2 regions of the Paeniglutamicibacter psychrophenolicus genome follow, and region 2 is predicted to be linked to the other one. Evidence: riboswitches for the same ligand, from Rfam matches in the RefSeq annotation. Region 2 holds a riboswitch; the other holds the start of a gene.
What was found. Region 2 has a riboswitch for S-adenosylmethionine ahead of JOF46_RS06375 (OsmC family protein). Riboswitches for the same ligand answer to the same signal wherever they lie in the genome.
Positions count from the first base shown of each region.

Region 1: linked by a shared signal. The riboswitch ahead of JOF46_RS20700 (hypothetical protein) and the one ahead of JOF46_RS06375 (OsmC family protein) in region 2 are both predicted to bind S-adenosylmethionine.

Region 1 is NZ_JAGIOE010000001.1:4,601,075-4,608,227, reverse strand. Features, by position in the region: gene JOF46_RS20720 (DUF3626 domain-containing protein) at 1-67, opposite strand, end outside; gene JOF46_RS20715 (pyridoxamine 5'-phosphate oxidase family protein) at 109-540, opposite strand; gene JOF46_RS20710 (App1 family protein phosphatidate phosphatase) at 669-1,751, shown strand; gene JOF46_RS20705 (acyl-CoA thioesterase) at 1,781-2,212, shown strand; gene JOF46_RS20700 (hypothetical protein) at 2,209-2,643, opposite strand; SAM riboswitch class IV at 2,658-2,780, opposite strand; gene JOF46_RS20695 (histidine phosphatase family protein) at 2,827-3,438, shown strand; gene JOF46_RS20690 (siderophore-interacting protein) at 3,572-4,420, shown strand; partial or broken gene JOF46_RS22415 (NCS2 family permease) at 4,828-5,018, shown strand; gene JOF46_RS20685 (xanthine dehydrogenase small subunit) at 5,315-6,820, shown strand; gene xdhB (xanthine dehydrogenase molybdopterin binding subunit) at 6,817-7,153, shown strand, end outside.
Region 2 is NZ_JAGIOE010000001.1:1,440,942-1,448,094, reverse strand. Features, by position in the region: gene JOF46_RS06400 (helix-turn-helix transcriptional regulator) at 1-214, opposite strand, end outside; gene JOF46_RS06395 (DUF2249 domain-containing protein) at 350-670, shown strand; gene JOF46_RS06390 (VOC family protein) at 771-1,202, opposite strand; gene JOF46_RS06385 (hypothetical protein) at 1,201-1,434, shown strand; gene JOF46_RS06380 (MarR family winged helix-turn-helix transcriptional regulator) at 1,445-1,948, shown strand; SAM riboswitch class IV at 2,237-2,355, shown strand; gene JOF46_RS06375 (OsmC family protein) at 2,397-2,942, shown strand; gene JOF46_RS06370 (hypothetical protein) at 3,033-4,325, opposite strand; gene JOF46_RS06365 (bifunctional metallophosphatase/5'-nucleotidase) at 4,602-6,347, shown strand; gene JOF46_RS06360 (amino acid permease) at 6,936-7,153, shown strand, end outside.

The sequences.
Region 1 (7,153 bases), 3.2 Mb from region 2:
CGATCTGTCCACCGCGGGACAGGGCGCGCACATGCGCCAGTGCGGCTTGTGCACGCGCATCGACCATGGTCGTTCCTCGGGTGTTTCCGGTCGGAAGGTGCCGTGGTGCTAGTCGCTCTCGGGCTGTGTGCCGAGGCGGAAGTGGCGACCCGAGATGTTGGCGACCTCGATCTTGACCCAGGCTTCCTTCATGGTGGGCGTCCACGGCGAGACCCCGGAGCTGCGTGCCTCCTCGATCTCCGCGGTGGTCTGCAGCTGGTGCGCGTGTCCGTGGACCACCACCGACCAGGCCTCGTCGGAGAGGATGCCGTCGGCCTCGAAGGCCACCGCATCGTGCACCGTCAGGGCCGCAAGCTTTTCGCCTGGAGCCGTGCGGATGTATATGGTCTTGCCCACCAGGCCGAAGTTCAGCGGGAAGATATCGACGGTGCCGCCCACCGCGGTGGCCAGGCGGCCGTGGGAGGTCCTCTCGAGCAAGCTCCAGGCCTGCTCTTCGGTCAGCACCAGCACGGGTTCATCTGCATCATGGTCAAACATCATGCCTTCATAATTCTACGAAACGTAGAAAAATACCAGAGTTGACAACGGCAAGTGAACTTTCCGGCAACGCGGCCCAATTCATCCTTTCGATCCACTCCCTGCCCCCGGCTCGTGAAAGACTGGGTTTCATGGTCAAGGAAACAGGAGCCGAACGCGCCCGGCACATTGCCGCACGCTTCGAGGACCGCGCCCTGGAACTGCGCGCAACACGGGCCCGCGAACGGGGCCTGGTGCCCACCGTCCTGCCCTACACCGGCTACGGGCTCTCGGACCCGGAAAACGGCTGGGTGCGCATCTTTGCGCGGCTGGTGCTGGCCAAGCCCGGCGCATTCGATGCGGGGCGCCACCGCGCCAAGGTCATCGCCGACGGGGTGCGTGGCTGGCGGAACTTCATCTCCCCGATCGTCCCGCACGGGCAGCTCGAGGTGCACATCAACGGCGAACGCTTTGCCGTGCAGGCCGACCGCGGGGGAGTGCTCGACGTCAGGGTCGCCGCCACGCTGGCACCGGGCTGGCACGAGATCACCTTGCACACCGATGGTTCCGCGGCCGTGGCCGCCCCGGTCATGATGGTCGACGCGGCCGCCGAATTCGGGATGCTCTCCGACGTGGACGACACCATCGTGGTCACCGCACTGCCGCGCCCGCTGCTGGCCGCCTGGAACTCCTTCGTCCTGTCCGAGCACGCCCGCCTCGCCACCCCGGGGATGCCGGTGATGATGGAGAAGCTGATGCGTGACAAGCCCGGCGCCCCCACCTTCTATCTGTCAACGGGAGCCTGGAACGTTGCCCAGACGCTCACCCGTTTCCTCTCGCGCAACCTCTACCCGCAGGGCCCGCTGCTGCTGACCGACTGGGGGCCCACCGACAGGGGCTGGTTCCGTTCGGGCATGCAGCACAAGGCCGACCAGCTGCGCCGCCTGGCCAATGAGTTCCCGAACCTGAAGTGGCTGTTGATCGGCGACGACGGCCAGCACGACCCCTACCTCTACGCCGAATTCGCCAGGCGCTACCCCGACCACGTCGCGGCGATCGTGATCCGCCAGCTGACCCCCTCGGAGGCCGTGCTGGCCGGCGGACGCAGCCAGGGGATCCTGAACTCCACTCCCGGGGTGCCGTGGGTGTACGAGTCCGACGGGGCACGCATCGCCGAAAAGCTTCAGGAGCTGGGCCTCATCAGCCCCGACGCCGAGCAGGGGCCGGGCAAGTGAACGAACCCAAGCTCCGCGTCGAGGTCCCCATGCGCTGGGGAGACATGGACGCGTACGGCCACATCAACAACGTGAACCTGGTCCGCATGATGGAAGAGGCGCGCATCGCCGGCTTCGGCGTGCCCGGCGGCACCGGCAAGCCCGGGATCGAGCCGCTGGTCGACCTGTTCTCCGCGGTCCCGGAAAACACCCAGATCCTGGTGGTCGAGCACCGGGTGCGCTACGTCAAGCCGCTGGATTACCGCAACGTCCCGGCGCACGTGGACCTGTGGATCAGCGCCATCAAGGCAGCAAGCTTCGACATCTGCTACGAATTCCACGATCCGGTCGACGGCGGGGTGTGCGTTCGTGCCGCCACGACCCTGGCTTTCTTTTCCGTCGAGACCCAGCGGCTGCTGCGGCTGTCGGCGGAAAACAAGGAAGCGATGGCCCGCTACGCGGCCGAGCCGATCTTCCGCTAGGAGCGCTGCAGCTCGGCCGTCAACGCGTCGAAGTCCCGGGCCAGGGCCTCGTCCCGCTCGAAGCTGCACGGCTCAAGCGGCTCGGTGCTGAAGGAAAAGTAACCCAGCCCGGCGCTGCGCCGCGGGTCCGCCGGAAGCGCGAGCGCGTTGTTGTGGAAATTCACCCGGCCCAGCGAGACGCCCTCGGGACGGGTCGGGGCGATGCGCAGCAGGTGCGCGATCACGGGAAGGTCATGGGCGAAGACCTGGTGGTGGGTCCCGCCGGCAAAGACGTGCAGCGTGAGCCCCTGGACGGGGGAGACCATGACCTCCACATCGGCCGGAGCCCACAGCGTGGGTCGGGCCATCAGGGACTTGACCGCCCGCGGATTGGTGCGGTGGCCGGGGTGGAAGGACGTACAGGATTCGGACGGGCATGACTGGTTGCGCAAGGGACGGCGCCTTTCGTGTGCTCTTGTCCCCGGGGCGGTTGCCGCCAAGGACCGCTTCGTCATCCGAACCACCCGTGAAGCATGGGGTTGGTGTACGCGCCTGGTCGGAGCCTAAAGCTGGCGCGCATCTCGTGAAGCTGGTTTCATCGTACCAAAACGGGGATGACGATTTAGGGTGATGGTATGAGACTGATCTTGATCCGCCACGGGCAGACCGCCTCGAACGTGGCGCAGGCACTGGACACCGCTGCCCCCGGGGCACCACTGGACGAGACCGGGATTGCGCAGGCCCAGGCGCTGGTGGAGCGGTTGGGCGCCGAGGGGCGGGACGTCGACGCGGTGTATTCCTCGACGTTGCTGCGGGCCAGGATGACGGCCGGTCCGCTGGCGCAAGCCCGCGGATTGGAAGTGGCCGAGCACGCCGGGCTTACCGAGATCTCCGCCGGGGAACTGGAAATGCGCACCGACCGCGACGCCCAACTGGCCTACCGCGACGTGTTCTTCCGCTGGCTCTCGGGCGACCTTTCGGCCAGGGTGCCCGGCGGCGAGGACGCCCGCACCGCACTGGATCGCTTCGACGCGGTCATCGAGGGGGCCAGAAATGCCGGGACCGGGAAGCTGGTGGTGGTCAGCCACGCGGCAATGCTGGTGACCTGGCTTGCCTCCCGGAGCGCCAACTTCGACTCTGCACTGCTTTCCCCCGTGCCGCTGGCCAACACCGGTGTGGTGACCCTGGAGGATGCGACGGGATCGAGCTGGAGGCTGCGCAGCTGGCAGGGCCAACACCTGGAGTAGCGGCAATTTTTCGTGGCCTTCGGTTGATTGCATGGGGCCTTGCGGCTCGGGTTCATGACGTTGGCATTGGCTAAGTGGGGGCTTGGTCGATTAGGCTAGGCTTATCTTCCCTAATCCACAAAGGCGGTAATTGGTGAGCATCCAGCGTTCGGCACGTCCGGTTCGGCCCCAGGTTGTCCTCGAGGTTTTGGCCACCGAGCAACTGTCCCGGCACATGATGCGCCTGACCTTCGGGGGTCCAGGATTCGTGAACTTCCAGGACAAGGCCGTCTCCGACCGCTACGTGAAGATCCTCTTCGCCAAGCCCGAGCTCGGCCTGGTGCCCCCGTACGACCTCGATGCCCTGCGTGAACAGCTGGCCCCTGAAGACTTCCCGGTCCGACGCACCTACACGCTGCGGCACGTGGACCTCGAAGCCCAAACCGTGCAGATCGACTTCGTGATCCACGGAGACCAGGGACTGGCCGGCCCGTGGGCGCAGAACGCCAAGATCGGCGACCAGATCTGCTTCGCCAGCCCCGGCGGCCTCTACACGCCGAACCCCGAATTCGACAGGCACCTGCTCATCGGCGACGAGACGGCGCTTCCGGCGATCTCCGCCGCCGTCGAAGACATGACCCCGGAGATGGTCGGGGACATCTACCTCGAGGTCGCAGGACCAGAGGACGAGGTCCAGCTGGATGTGCCGGCAGGGATCACCGTGCACTGGCTGCACCGCGGCGGCTACTTCACCCCGGAAAACACCAAGCTCGAGGAAGCCGTGCGCAACGCCGAGTGGCACGAAGGCACCCTCCAGGTCTTTGCCCACGGCGAGCGAGAGACCATGAAGTCGCTGCGTGCCTACCTCAACGGCGAACGCGGAGTGGATCGCCGGGCCATGTCGTTGTCCGCCTACTGGGCCTACGGCCGTGCCGAGGACGAATTCCAGGCCGAAAAGAAGTCGCCCATCGGACAGATCTTCCCCGAAGCGCTCAACGCCTGACATGGGCTTCGGGGCGGGTGGTCTCCCGCAGGTCTTCGCTGCGGCTCTGCCTCGACGAGTCATCGCCTGCTCGAAGCGGTAATGACTCGGGCGGGGTTCCTACGCCGAAGCAAGTTCAAGCTGAGGCCTCATGCCGTTGCGTTGCGCGAAGGCAGGTGCCCAAGAAGGCAAAGTTCGTTCACACGCTTGGCGCGCTTGGTAGCTGACTGTTGTCCAGACCCAGCCTGGTCTCGTCGTTGTTTTGGTGCCCGGTGACTTCAAATGGATCATGCGTGCGCACCTTCCACTGAACCGCAAAAGATCTAGCCGATTAAACAGCTAGACCCCCATATCCAACGTGCGTCGGGGGGTCTGCATTTCTAGCCTAGATTGAGCCAGCCTTGACCGCAATGTGTGTGCGGGTGACGGCAATGCCGGCCTTCCTGACGCTGATCACCATGCCACCGGCCTACTCCATTGCCAACGGTATTGGTGCCGGTTTATCGCTTGGATTGTGGTGAATGCAGCGGCCGGTCGCCATGGGAAGATTTATCCGTTGATGTGGGTAGTTTCCGCCGGGTTCTTGGTGTATTTTGCCCGCGGACCGATCCCCGCACTACATGCCCGACCTCGTCACGATAAAAAGTTGACATTACTTGCTGTGATGCACTTCACTTGGAATGAATGAGCTTGAATTTCCATGATCCGAAATTTGGAGGCTAATCATGGCTGGATGTGTTGCCTGGTCCAAGGGCCAGATCGCGCACGGAAGCTAATCGCTGCCGCGCGGAAGCTTCACCTTCCGCGTGTAGCTCACCGAGCGTTTCCCCAGGAATGACCCCTGACGGAAACTAGTCCGCCATCCAAATCATTCACAGTGCGCCTGAGCTCTCAGGCGCAGGAGGTGTCAGCGACATGACCGCCGAGACAACCGAAAAATCGAGCTGTCTAATAACCGTCAACGGAACCGTCCGTGAATTCGATGGCCCACCGCATACCAACGCACTAGATTTCCTGCGTGGCGAGGGGCTTTTCGGTTGCAAGGAGGGATGCGCCGAGGGCGAATGCGGCGCCTGCTCGATCCTCGTGGCCCGCAGCGACGGGCAGGGGACCCGCTGGACGGCGTTGAACGCCTGCCTGCTGCCTGCCGCGACGCTCGACGGACAGGAAGTGATCACATCCGAAGGCCTAGGTAGCGTGGAAAACCTGCATCCGGTGCAGGAAGAGATGGCCAATCGCGGCGGATCCCAGTGCGGATATTGCACCCCCGGATTCGTCTGCTCCATGGCCGCCGAATACTACCGCCCGGAGCGAATCGCCAACACCGCAGTCAGCGCGGATCACGGCGAGGCGCACCGGTGCGGACCCAATGGATTCGATCTGCATTCGCTTTCCGGGAACTTGTGCCGCTGCACCGGGTATCGGCCCATCCGTGACGCGGCTTATGCCTTGGGTGCACCGGATGCACAGGATGAGCTTGCTGCCCGGCGTGATCTAGCCGCACCGGCGGCGGTGTCCACCGATATCATTCGTGTGGACACCCCCACCGGAGCTACTGGTCGCTTCAGGCGTCCCGCCAGTCTGGACGAGGTGCTCGGCATCTTGGCCGCAGAACCAGAAACCCTGCTCGTGGCAGGGGGCACCGACTGGGGTGTTGAGGTAAATATCAAGGGCGCGCGTGCCCGATCGATGCTGGCCGTCGACCGGCTTGCCGAGTTGCGCCAAATTCACGTCACCGCAAACTATATCGAGCTCGGTGCGGCCTGCACCCTGAGCGAACTCGAACGTCTATTAGCAGGAAAGATCCCGCTGCTGGGTAAACTCTTCCCGCAGTTCGCCTCACGTCTTATCCGAAATGGCGCCACCATTGGCGGAAACTTGGGTACCGGTTCGCCTATCGGGGATACCCCTCCGGCGCTGCTGGCACTGGAGGCAGAACTGGTGTTGGGCAGCACCTCGGGCAGTCGCATTGTGCCGCTAGCGCAGTACTTCACCGGTTATCGACAGACCGTACGCGCCGCCGGGGAACTGATCACCGCGATTCGCATCCCACTGCCGCTTGCACCCCTGACCAGTTTTCAGAAGATCTCCAAACGACGCTTTGACGATATCTCCAGTGTGGCCATCGGTTATGCGGTGACCGTCGAAAACAACCACATCACCAAAGCTCGCATTGGACTAGGAGGTGTGGCAGCCACCCCATTAAGAGCCACCTCCACGGAGGCTGCCTTGGAAGGTCAAGAATGGTGCCTAGACACCATCTATGCGGCCGCCGAGTCGATGGCGCAAGAGGGCACGCCCATGGATGACCACCGGGCCAGCTCGGGCTACCGAAAGGCCATGCTCAGGTCCTCATTAGAACGTTTCTATGCCGAACAGCTTGACCACTCCACCGCAGCAAAGGGGGAGCCGCTCTCATGAGTCACCTATCCCAACGTCCCGCCTGGGCCATTGTTGGCCAGATCCAGCGGCACGAATCCGCGGCCGGACATGTCACCGGCACCGCGCTCTACACCGATGATTTGGCGCAGCGCCTCACCGGGGTGCTCCACGCCTACCCGGTGCAGTCCACCCACGCGCATGCGAAAATCCTCAACCTGGACACCAGCGGTGCCAGCACAATCCCTGGGGTGGTGCGGGTCATCACGGCCGCAGATATCCCAGGTGTAAATGACCAGGGTGCCAAACACGACGAACCCATGCTTCCGGTAGATGAGGTGATGTTCTACGGCCAGCCGGTGGCCTGGGTGCTCG
Region 2 (7,153 bases):
GCTCGCGGCTCAGGTAGCCGTCGCGCAACAGGTCCTCGAGGTGCGCCCGGACGGTGTTTTCATGCAGTCCGCAAATGTGTGTGACGGCAGCGAGCGTGGCGGGGGCCGACTGCGCTTCCAGCAGCTCAAGAATCCGCATGCGTGTGGGCGAGAGCGGGCGCCCGAAAGAGGTGCGCCGGGTGGGGGCCGGGGAACGATCCGAGGGACCGGTCACGGGGTGGCCAAGGCGGCAAATGACATGCGGCGGCGACTACGATTATTTTCCACGTAGTTGACTGTACTAAAATGATTCGAAGGTTGCCAGTCGATGCTGGAAATCGAAACCCCTCTTGAGCAAAGGAACCCCATCGTGGCTGACATTGTTATCTCTTCCAGCAAGGAAGAAGCCGAGAAGCATACCCAACCCGCGGCCCACGAGTGCGCCTGCGGCGATCATGATGCCGAACTTCCGGAGCTTGACGCCCGGGCCATCCCGCACGCGATCCGCCACGCCACGATCTTTGGAGCACTGGATTCCCTCGCCGTGGGCGGCGGCCTGGTCCTGGTGGCCCCGCACAACCCGCTGCCGCTGCTGGACCAGCTCGAGGGCCGGGCGCCCGGCGCCTTCGAGATCAGCTACCTCGAAGAGGGGCCGGAGGCCTGGCGCCTGCAATTGGTGCGCAAGGCCTAGAAAACCTCGGGGAAGACTCGTGGGGCCCGGCCGAGACGGCCTGGCCCCACGAGTCCTTGCCTTGGCACGTCCGACATCGGAGCGCCCAACATGGCCTGCGCTACTGCCCGGCGGTGCCCGGTCCGGCGATGTTGACCATCCAGTCGACACCGAACTTGTCCGTCAGCATGCCGAACCAGTCGCCCCAGGGCGCCTGGGCCAGCGGCTCGCCGATCTTGGCTCCGTCGCTGAGCTTGTCCCAGTAACCTGTCACTTCTTCCTTGTCGTCGCCGCTGAGGGTGACGGAGATGGCGGTTCCTCCCTTCCATTCCATAGAGGCAGGGGTGTCGGCCGCCATCAGGTTCAAGCCGTTGGGAGCACGCAGGTGCCCGTGCATGATCTTGTTGTTGTCGTCCGGATTGTCCGTCTTGGCGAACTCGAAGTCCGCAAAGGGACGCAGGTCCAGCTCGCCACCGAAGACCGACTGGTAGAACTCGAGCGCGGGACGCGCCGTGTCACGGAAGCTGATGTAGGGATTGAGGATCGTGCCCATGGTGTTCTCCATCGTTTGGCGGGGTTCAACAACTAGCAATTCTGCCCGGCACACCCGCTTCCGGGAACCCTTGCGGGTGGATGTTTGCCGGGAATTCGCCGGGAAACGGGCAGGCGCGAATGGTGGCACGGCCCAGCCCGCCTCGAAGCCGGGCCTCGCGGCGGTCGCACCGATGCCGCACCACGGGAAATCCCGCGGCAACAAGGACGTCGAAGCGGAAAATCGCTACTAAAATGAATGACATGACTTCACCGTTTTCCGATTCCCTTCCCGACCCGGGATCGGCCACCGACTCCACCGCACTTGATCCGCTGATCGAGGATGTGGAAAAAGAGTTCTCCATGATGGTCGTCAAGGCGCGCCAGGCCATCCGCAGGCGCGCCGCTTCCATCCACCCGGAGCTTCAGCCCTTGGGCTACAAGGTGCTCTCCATCCTGGCCCGCGAGCAGGCCCAGCAACAGATCATCCTGGCCGAGGAACTCCAGGTGGACAAAGCCACCATGAGCCGAATGATCAAGTGGCTGGAGGCCAAGAAACTGGTCACCCGTGTCCCGGATCCGAACGACGGACGGGCCATGCTGGTCAGCATCACGAACACGGCCCGTGCCGGGGTGATCGCCTCGAGCGCTGCCTCGCGCCAGCTGCTGCGCAACAGGCTGATCTCCTGGGAGCCCGAGGAAATCAAGCGCTTCACGGACCTGCTGGCCCGGCTCAACGCCAACGACCAGCCGCAACACGGCAAATAATTTGACTCCATGGATTTACCGGCCCCGGCCCTTCACACCGAAGGGCCGGGGCCGCTGCTTTTGGCAGAGCCCAGATGGATATTCAATGCCGGGTCGGGAACCGGAAACGCAGTCAGGCGCTTCGAAGGTTCTTCAACGAATTGCCCGGAATCACCGTTCACGTTCGCCAGGATGCCGTATCCAGTGAACCCGGCAGGCACTTGTTCGATCAATCGGCACTTTGCCGTGACGAATTGTTAAGCACCCGTCTTGCCTCGGCGGCGCGGATTCGGGAAGACTCATCAGCAGAATCACGAGCTCCAATCATTCACGGCCCTGGCCGATTGGACCGCAACCCTCTTCGTCATAGCGGGGTGCTCCAGGTGACGATTCGACGCCGCCCAACCGGGCCGGCGTAAGTATGGCGTCGTGCAAGCGCATGCGCCAGCCACGAAAGGATCCGTTTCCCATGTCCGAAACCCTGATCGAAGAAACCCTGGAATCGGTTCGCGCCGAAAAGCTCACCGCCGCCGGCAACGCCTGGGGCGAGCGCATCGCCGCCAACACCGCCAGCGCGGCGCTCACCTTCAAGACCAGCGGCGTGTCCACCGGATCGGTCTCCAGCGAGATCACCGCCGGGAAGCACCGTTTCATCGTCGACGAGCCCGAGGCCCTGGCCGGGGACGACGCGGCCGCCAGCCCCGTCGAGTTCGCCTTGGGTGCGCTGATCTCGTGCCAGGTCGTGGTCTACCGGCTCTACGCGCACCAGCTTGGCCTGAAGATCGACTCGCTGGAGATCAACGCCGAGGCGGACCTGGATGTGCGCGGGCTGTTCGGCATCGAGAAGACCATCCGCCCCGGCTTCGGCGAGGTCCGCCTCACCGTGAAGATCCAGGGCCCGGAAACCCGCGAGCGCTACGAGGAACTGCAGGCGGCCGTGGATGAGCACTGCCCGGTGCTGGACATCTTCACCAACCCGACGCCGGTGAGCGTCGAATTGGTCACCGCAAGCTAGCACGACCATGATCCGGCCGCGGGCCGGTGCCGATCGAGGGGATCGACACCGGCCCGCGGTTTTTGGTTTCCGCCCCCGGACCCGGGTGCGCTATCCCGCGATTGAGGTGATCTCGTTGGGCACCTCGGGCAGGCCCACGGTGCCGGACACCTTGCCGGTCTGCAGATCCACGAGGTGCAGCTGCTTGCTTGCCGGCTCGGTGACGTAGGCGATAGAGCCGGAAACGTGAACCGTCGGGCGCGGCTGCTGCCAGTCGAGCGGCTCCTCCCACGCCTCGACCACCGAGATGGCCCGCTTTTCCTTGCCCGTCTTCACGTCGTAAGCGTGCAGCTTGCCGTCGGTGCCCAGCAGCAGTGCGTCGCCCGAGGAGCTGCGGGCCAGGGAGCGGAACGAATAGCTGTAGTCGATGTCGATGAGCTTCAGGGAATTGGTAGCGGTGTCGGTCAGCGAGAAGGTGCGCGGGCGTTCGAGCTCGGCTTCCTTGTCCGTTTTGTAGTCCCCGAGCACCACGGACGAGGCCTCGGACCCGGTCTGGTTGCCAATCCGCCCGTACGCGTCCGGGGCATCGAGTTTGGCGATCTTTTCGCCCTTGATGACCAGGATGCCGTCCTCGCAACCCACCACCATGGCCTCGTCCTTGGCGACCGCCTCGCCGTGGACACCCGGGCACTGTGTGGACTCGGCCACCGTGGTGCGTCGGTGCCCGGCGTCCGGGGCGGAGAGCAGCTTCACCGCGTTGACGGCCTCCGCATTACCGTCGGTGACCATCAGTGTCCCGTCCTCGCGCCGCACGGCCACGCCGTGGTGGGCTTCGGGCAGTGCCACGTCGTCGGTGCGCGGCAGTTCATGGTTGGCGAGCTTGGTGGATTCGAAGATATTGATCTTGCCGGTGGCGTCGTCGAAGAGGGCGGTGTGCCCGGCATGGACCACCGCGTGCCCGGGCTTCCCGGCCGGGAACACCAGCTCGGTCAGCGAGGGTTCGGAGGTGTAGCGATGCGAGTGTTCCCCATGCTTCTCGGACCAGGCGCCGGCATCCAGGACCTTGAATCCCCCGGCGGTGGAGACGAGCACCCGGCGGCCGTCGCCGCCGGGATTGACGCGGTTGAAACCCGCAAGCTTGTGGTCCGAGAGCACCGCTCCATCGCGCGCATCGGCAACCAGCAGTCCCCCATCGTAGGTCAGCACGAGCCGCGGCGTCGCGGAGCCTGCCTCGGACACCGCCGGGACAGGGTGCGATGGCACCTGCTCGGCCCCGGGTGCGATGGAACCGCATCCGGCCAGCAGCGTCCCGGTGGCGATGAGTGCCAGGGCACCGACCCGGTTGCGCCACCAACGGGTGGCGGTTGGTGCATGGGGCGTGGTGCGTGTTTTTTGTTGCGACATGGCGATAACGGTAAGTTAAATGAGAATGATTCGCAACAAGGAAGCCGGCAAGATACAGACCGCGCCTCTTTCCGCGTCGTGGCTGGTCAACGTCGCATCGGGCCGCACCCCGCGGAACCCGGGAGCGGTCCGGGCCCGGTCCATCACCCGGGCAATCGTCAAAGAACCCTTTCACTTGAAGGTTCCGCTCGGTAGTATCAGCCCCACGTGCCCACGGCCGGCGCCATCGGCCGGGAACACGCCACTCGTCCGTCACTTTTCTTGAGGGAGAACCACGTGTCCGAGAAACATCAATTGCGGCGCAATGCCCTGGTCGCAGCCGCAACACTCACGCTCATGGCATCAACAGCTGTCGCCGGGCCAGCCACGGCCGCGCCGGCGGATCCAAACGCACAGGGGCAGGCCAACAAGCAGGAAAACGCACCGTCCACCACCATCGAGCTGGTGGGCATCAACGACTTCCACGGCCGCATCGAGGCCAACGGCGCCGAGGCCGGCGCGGCGGTGCTCGCCGGAGCCGTGAAGGACTACAAGTCCAAAAACCGCAACACGCTCTTCGTCTCGGCGGGCGACAACATCGGCGCCTCCACCTTCACGTCCTTCTCCCAGCAGGACGACCCCACCATCGACGCACTGAAGGCCGCCGGGCTTGACGCCTCCGCGGTGGGGAACCACGAGTTCGACCGCGGGTTCGACGACCTGCTCAACCGGGTCATCCCCCGCTACGGGAACGGCGACGCGGCGGCCGGGGCCGACTACGCGCTGGGCGCCAACGTCTACCTGAAGGGAACCAAGACCCCGGCCCTGAAGGAATACACGCTGCGGAAACTCAACGGCGTCACCGTCGGGCTGATCGGCACCGTGACGGACCAGACCGCCTCGCTGGTCACCCCGGCAGGCATTTCCGGGCTCGACTTCGGCGACCAGGTCGAGGCGGCCAACCGGGTCGCCGCGCAGCTGTCCGACGGGGACAAGTCCAACGGCGAGGCCGACGTGCTGGTGTTGCTCACCCACGAAGGCTCGTCAAGCAGCAATTGCGCCTCCATCGGCACCGAGGACACCTCGTACGGGGACCTGGTCCGCGAGGCCTCCGGCGAGATCGACGCGATCATTTCGGGCCACACCCACATCGGCTACTCCTGCGCCTACCCCGTGGACGGCTGGGCCAAGGGGCTTGAGCGCCCGGTGCTCCAGGCACATCAATACGGCACCACGCTGGACACCTTGAAAATCACCGTCTCCAAGAAGCACAAGCAGGTCACCGGCCTTGAAGGCGGGCTGATCTCGCTGACCACCATCGCCTCCGACGGCACCACGGTGCCGCGCTTCGAGGCCGTGCCCGAGGTCGCCACGATCGTCGAGGCGGCCAGCAAGCAGGCCGAGGTCGTCGGCGCCCAGAAGATCGGCAACATCAGCGCCAACATCCTCCGCGGCGGAACCAATGGCTCGGACCGCGGCGTTGAATCCTCCTTGGGCAACCTGGTGGCCGACATGCACCTGTGGGCGACCTCCAACGAGAGCTTCGGAGGCATCCCGGCACAGATCGCCTTCATGAATCCCGGCGGCCTGCGCGCGGACCTGCTCTACGGCACGGACGGAACCGTGACCTACAAGGACGCGGCATCGGTGCAGCCCTTCGGCAACACGCTGTTCACCATGGACTTGACCGGTGCACAGATCAAGTCGGTGCTTGAGGAACAGTGGCAGCCCGACGGCGCGAGCCGGCCCAAGCTGCACCTGGGCATCTCCGGGGGCTTCAGCTACACCTACAGCCCGAATGCGGCGCGCGGGCAGCACATCATCTCGATGAGCTACCAGGGAGAGCCGATCGCCAACGACGCGGTGTTCCGCATCGTCACCAACTCGTTCCTGGCCACCGGCGGAGACAACTTCTTCACCTTCGCCCAGGGCACCAACGTGGCAGACTCGGGCCAAATCGACCTCGTGGCTGGCATCGAGTACTTCAAGGCACACCCGATGGTGGATCCGGCACCACTGGGCCGGGCCCAAATCGCCCAGTAGGCAGGGCAGCCAAAGCGGCCTTCCGCACAGCGAGCGGAAGGCCGCTTTTGCGTGCCGGGACCAGTCGGCACGGCCGGGTCGCGGGCGCCGCCCGCCGACAGGGCCCGACGGTTGGCTCGATTCCTCCTTTGTGACAATTTCGCGTCATAATAAGACGAATCCACATCTTCAAAAGTGGTGTCGCCTTCAGCGCAATGGCCCCCTGGCCGGTGGGTGAAGGCGGCGCATGGGAGTCCGCCAGGCTCCAGGTCAAGGACCGCGGCATGGTCTTGATCCAGTTAGACCATCCGCCGGGAAGCCGTCTGTGCATCAGCAACGCTGTGTCTTGGGACACGCAAGAGTAAGACCACTCATTCCATCATCTGTGGCTCATCGCCCCGGATTCGCACCACGGCAGCTCGTGCGATATCGTCCACCGGCCTCCAAAACTGCGTATTCTCCTGCTTTCGCCACCGATCACACGGCCGTCATGGGCGCATTGCCCGGGCCTGTGCCGATAGCACCCCACGGCGCGCTTGTGAGCCGGGTCGCATCGAAACCCCTTGGTGGTGTTGCATGACATCCATGAGCAGAACATCCGTAGAACCCATGGCCGCCGCAACGGAGCACCGGCCAACCTCCCCCACCACGGGCTCCGGCTCCGACCCCGCCAAGAACGACAACGAACTCAAGCGCGGACTCAGCAGCCGGCACCTGCAGATGATCGCCATCGGCGGTGCAATCGGCACCGGGCTGTTCGTCGCCTCCGGCGGCACGATCTCCCAGGCCGGCCCCGGCGGCGCATTGGTCGCCTACGCATTGGTCGG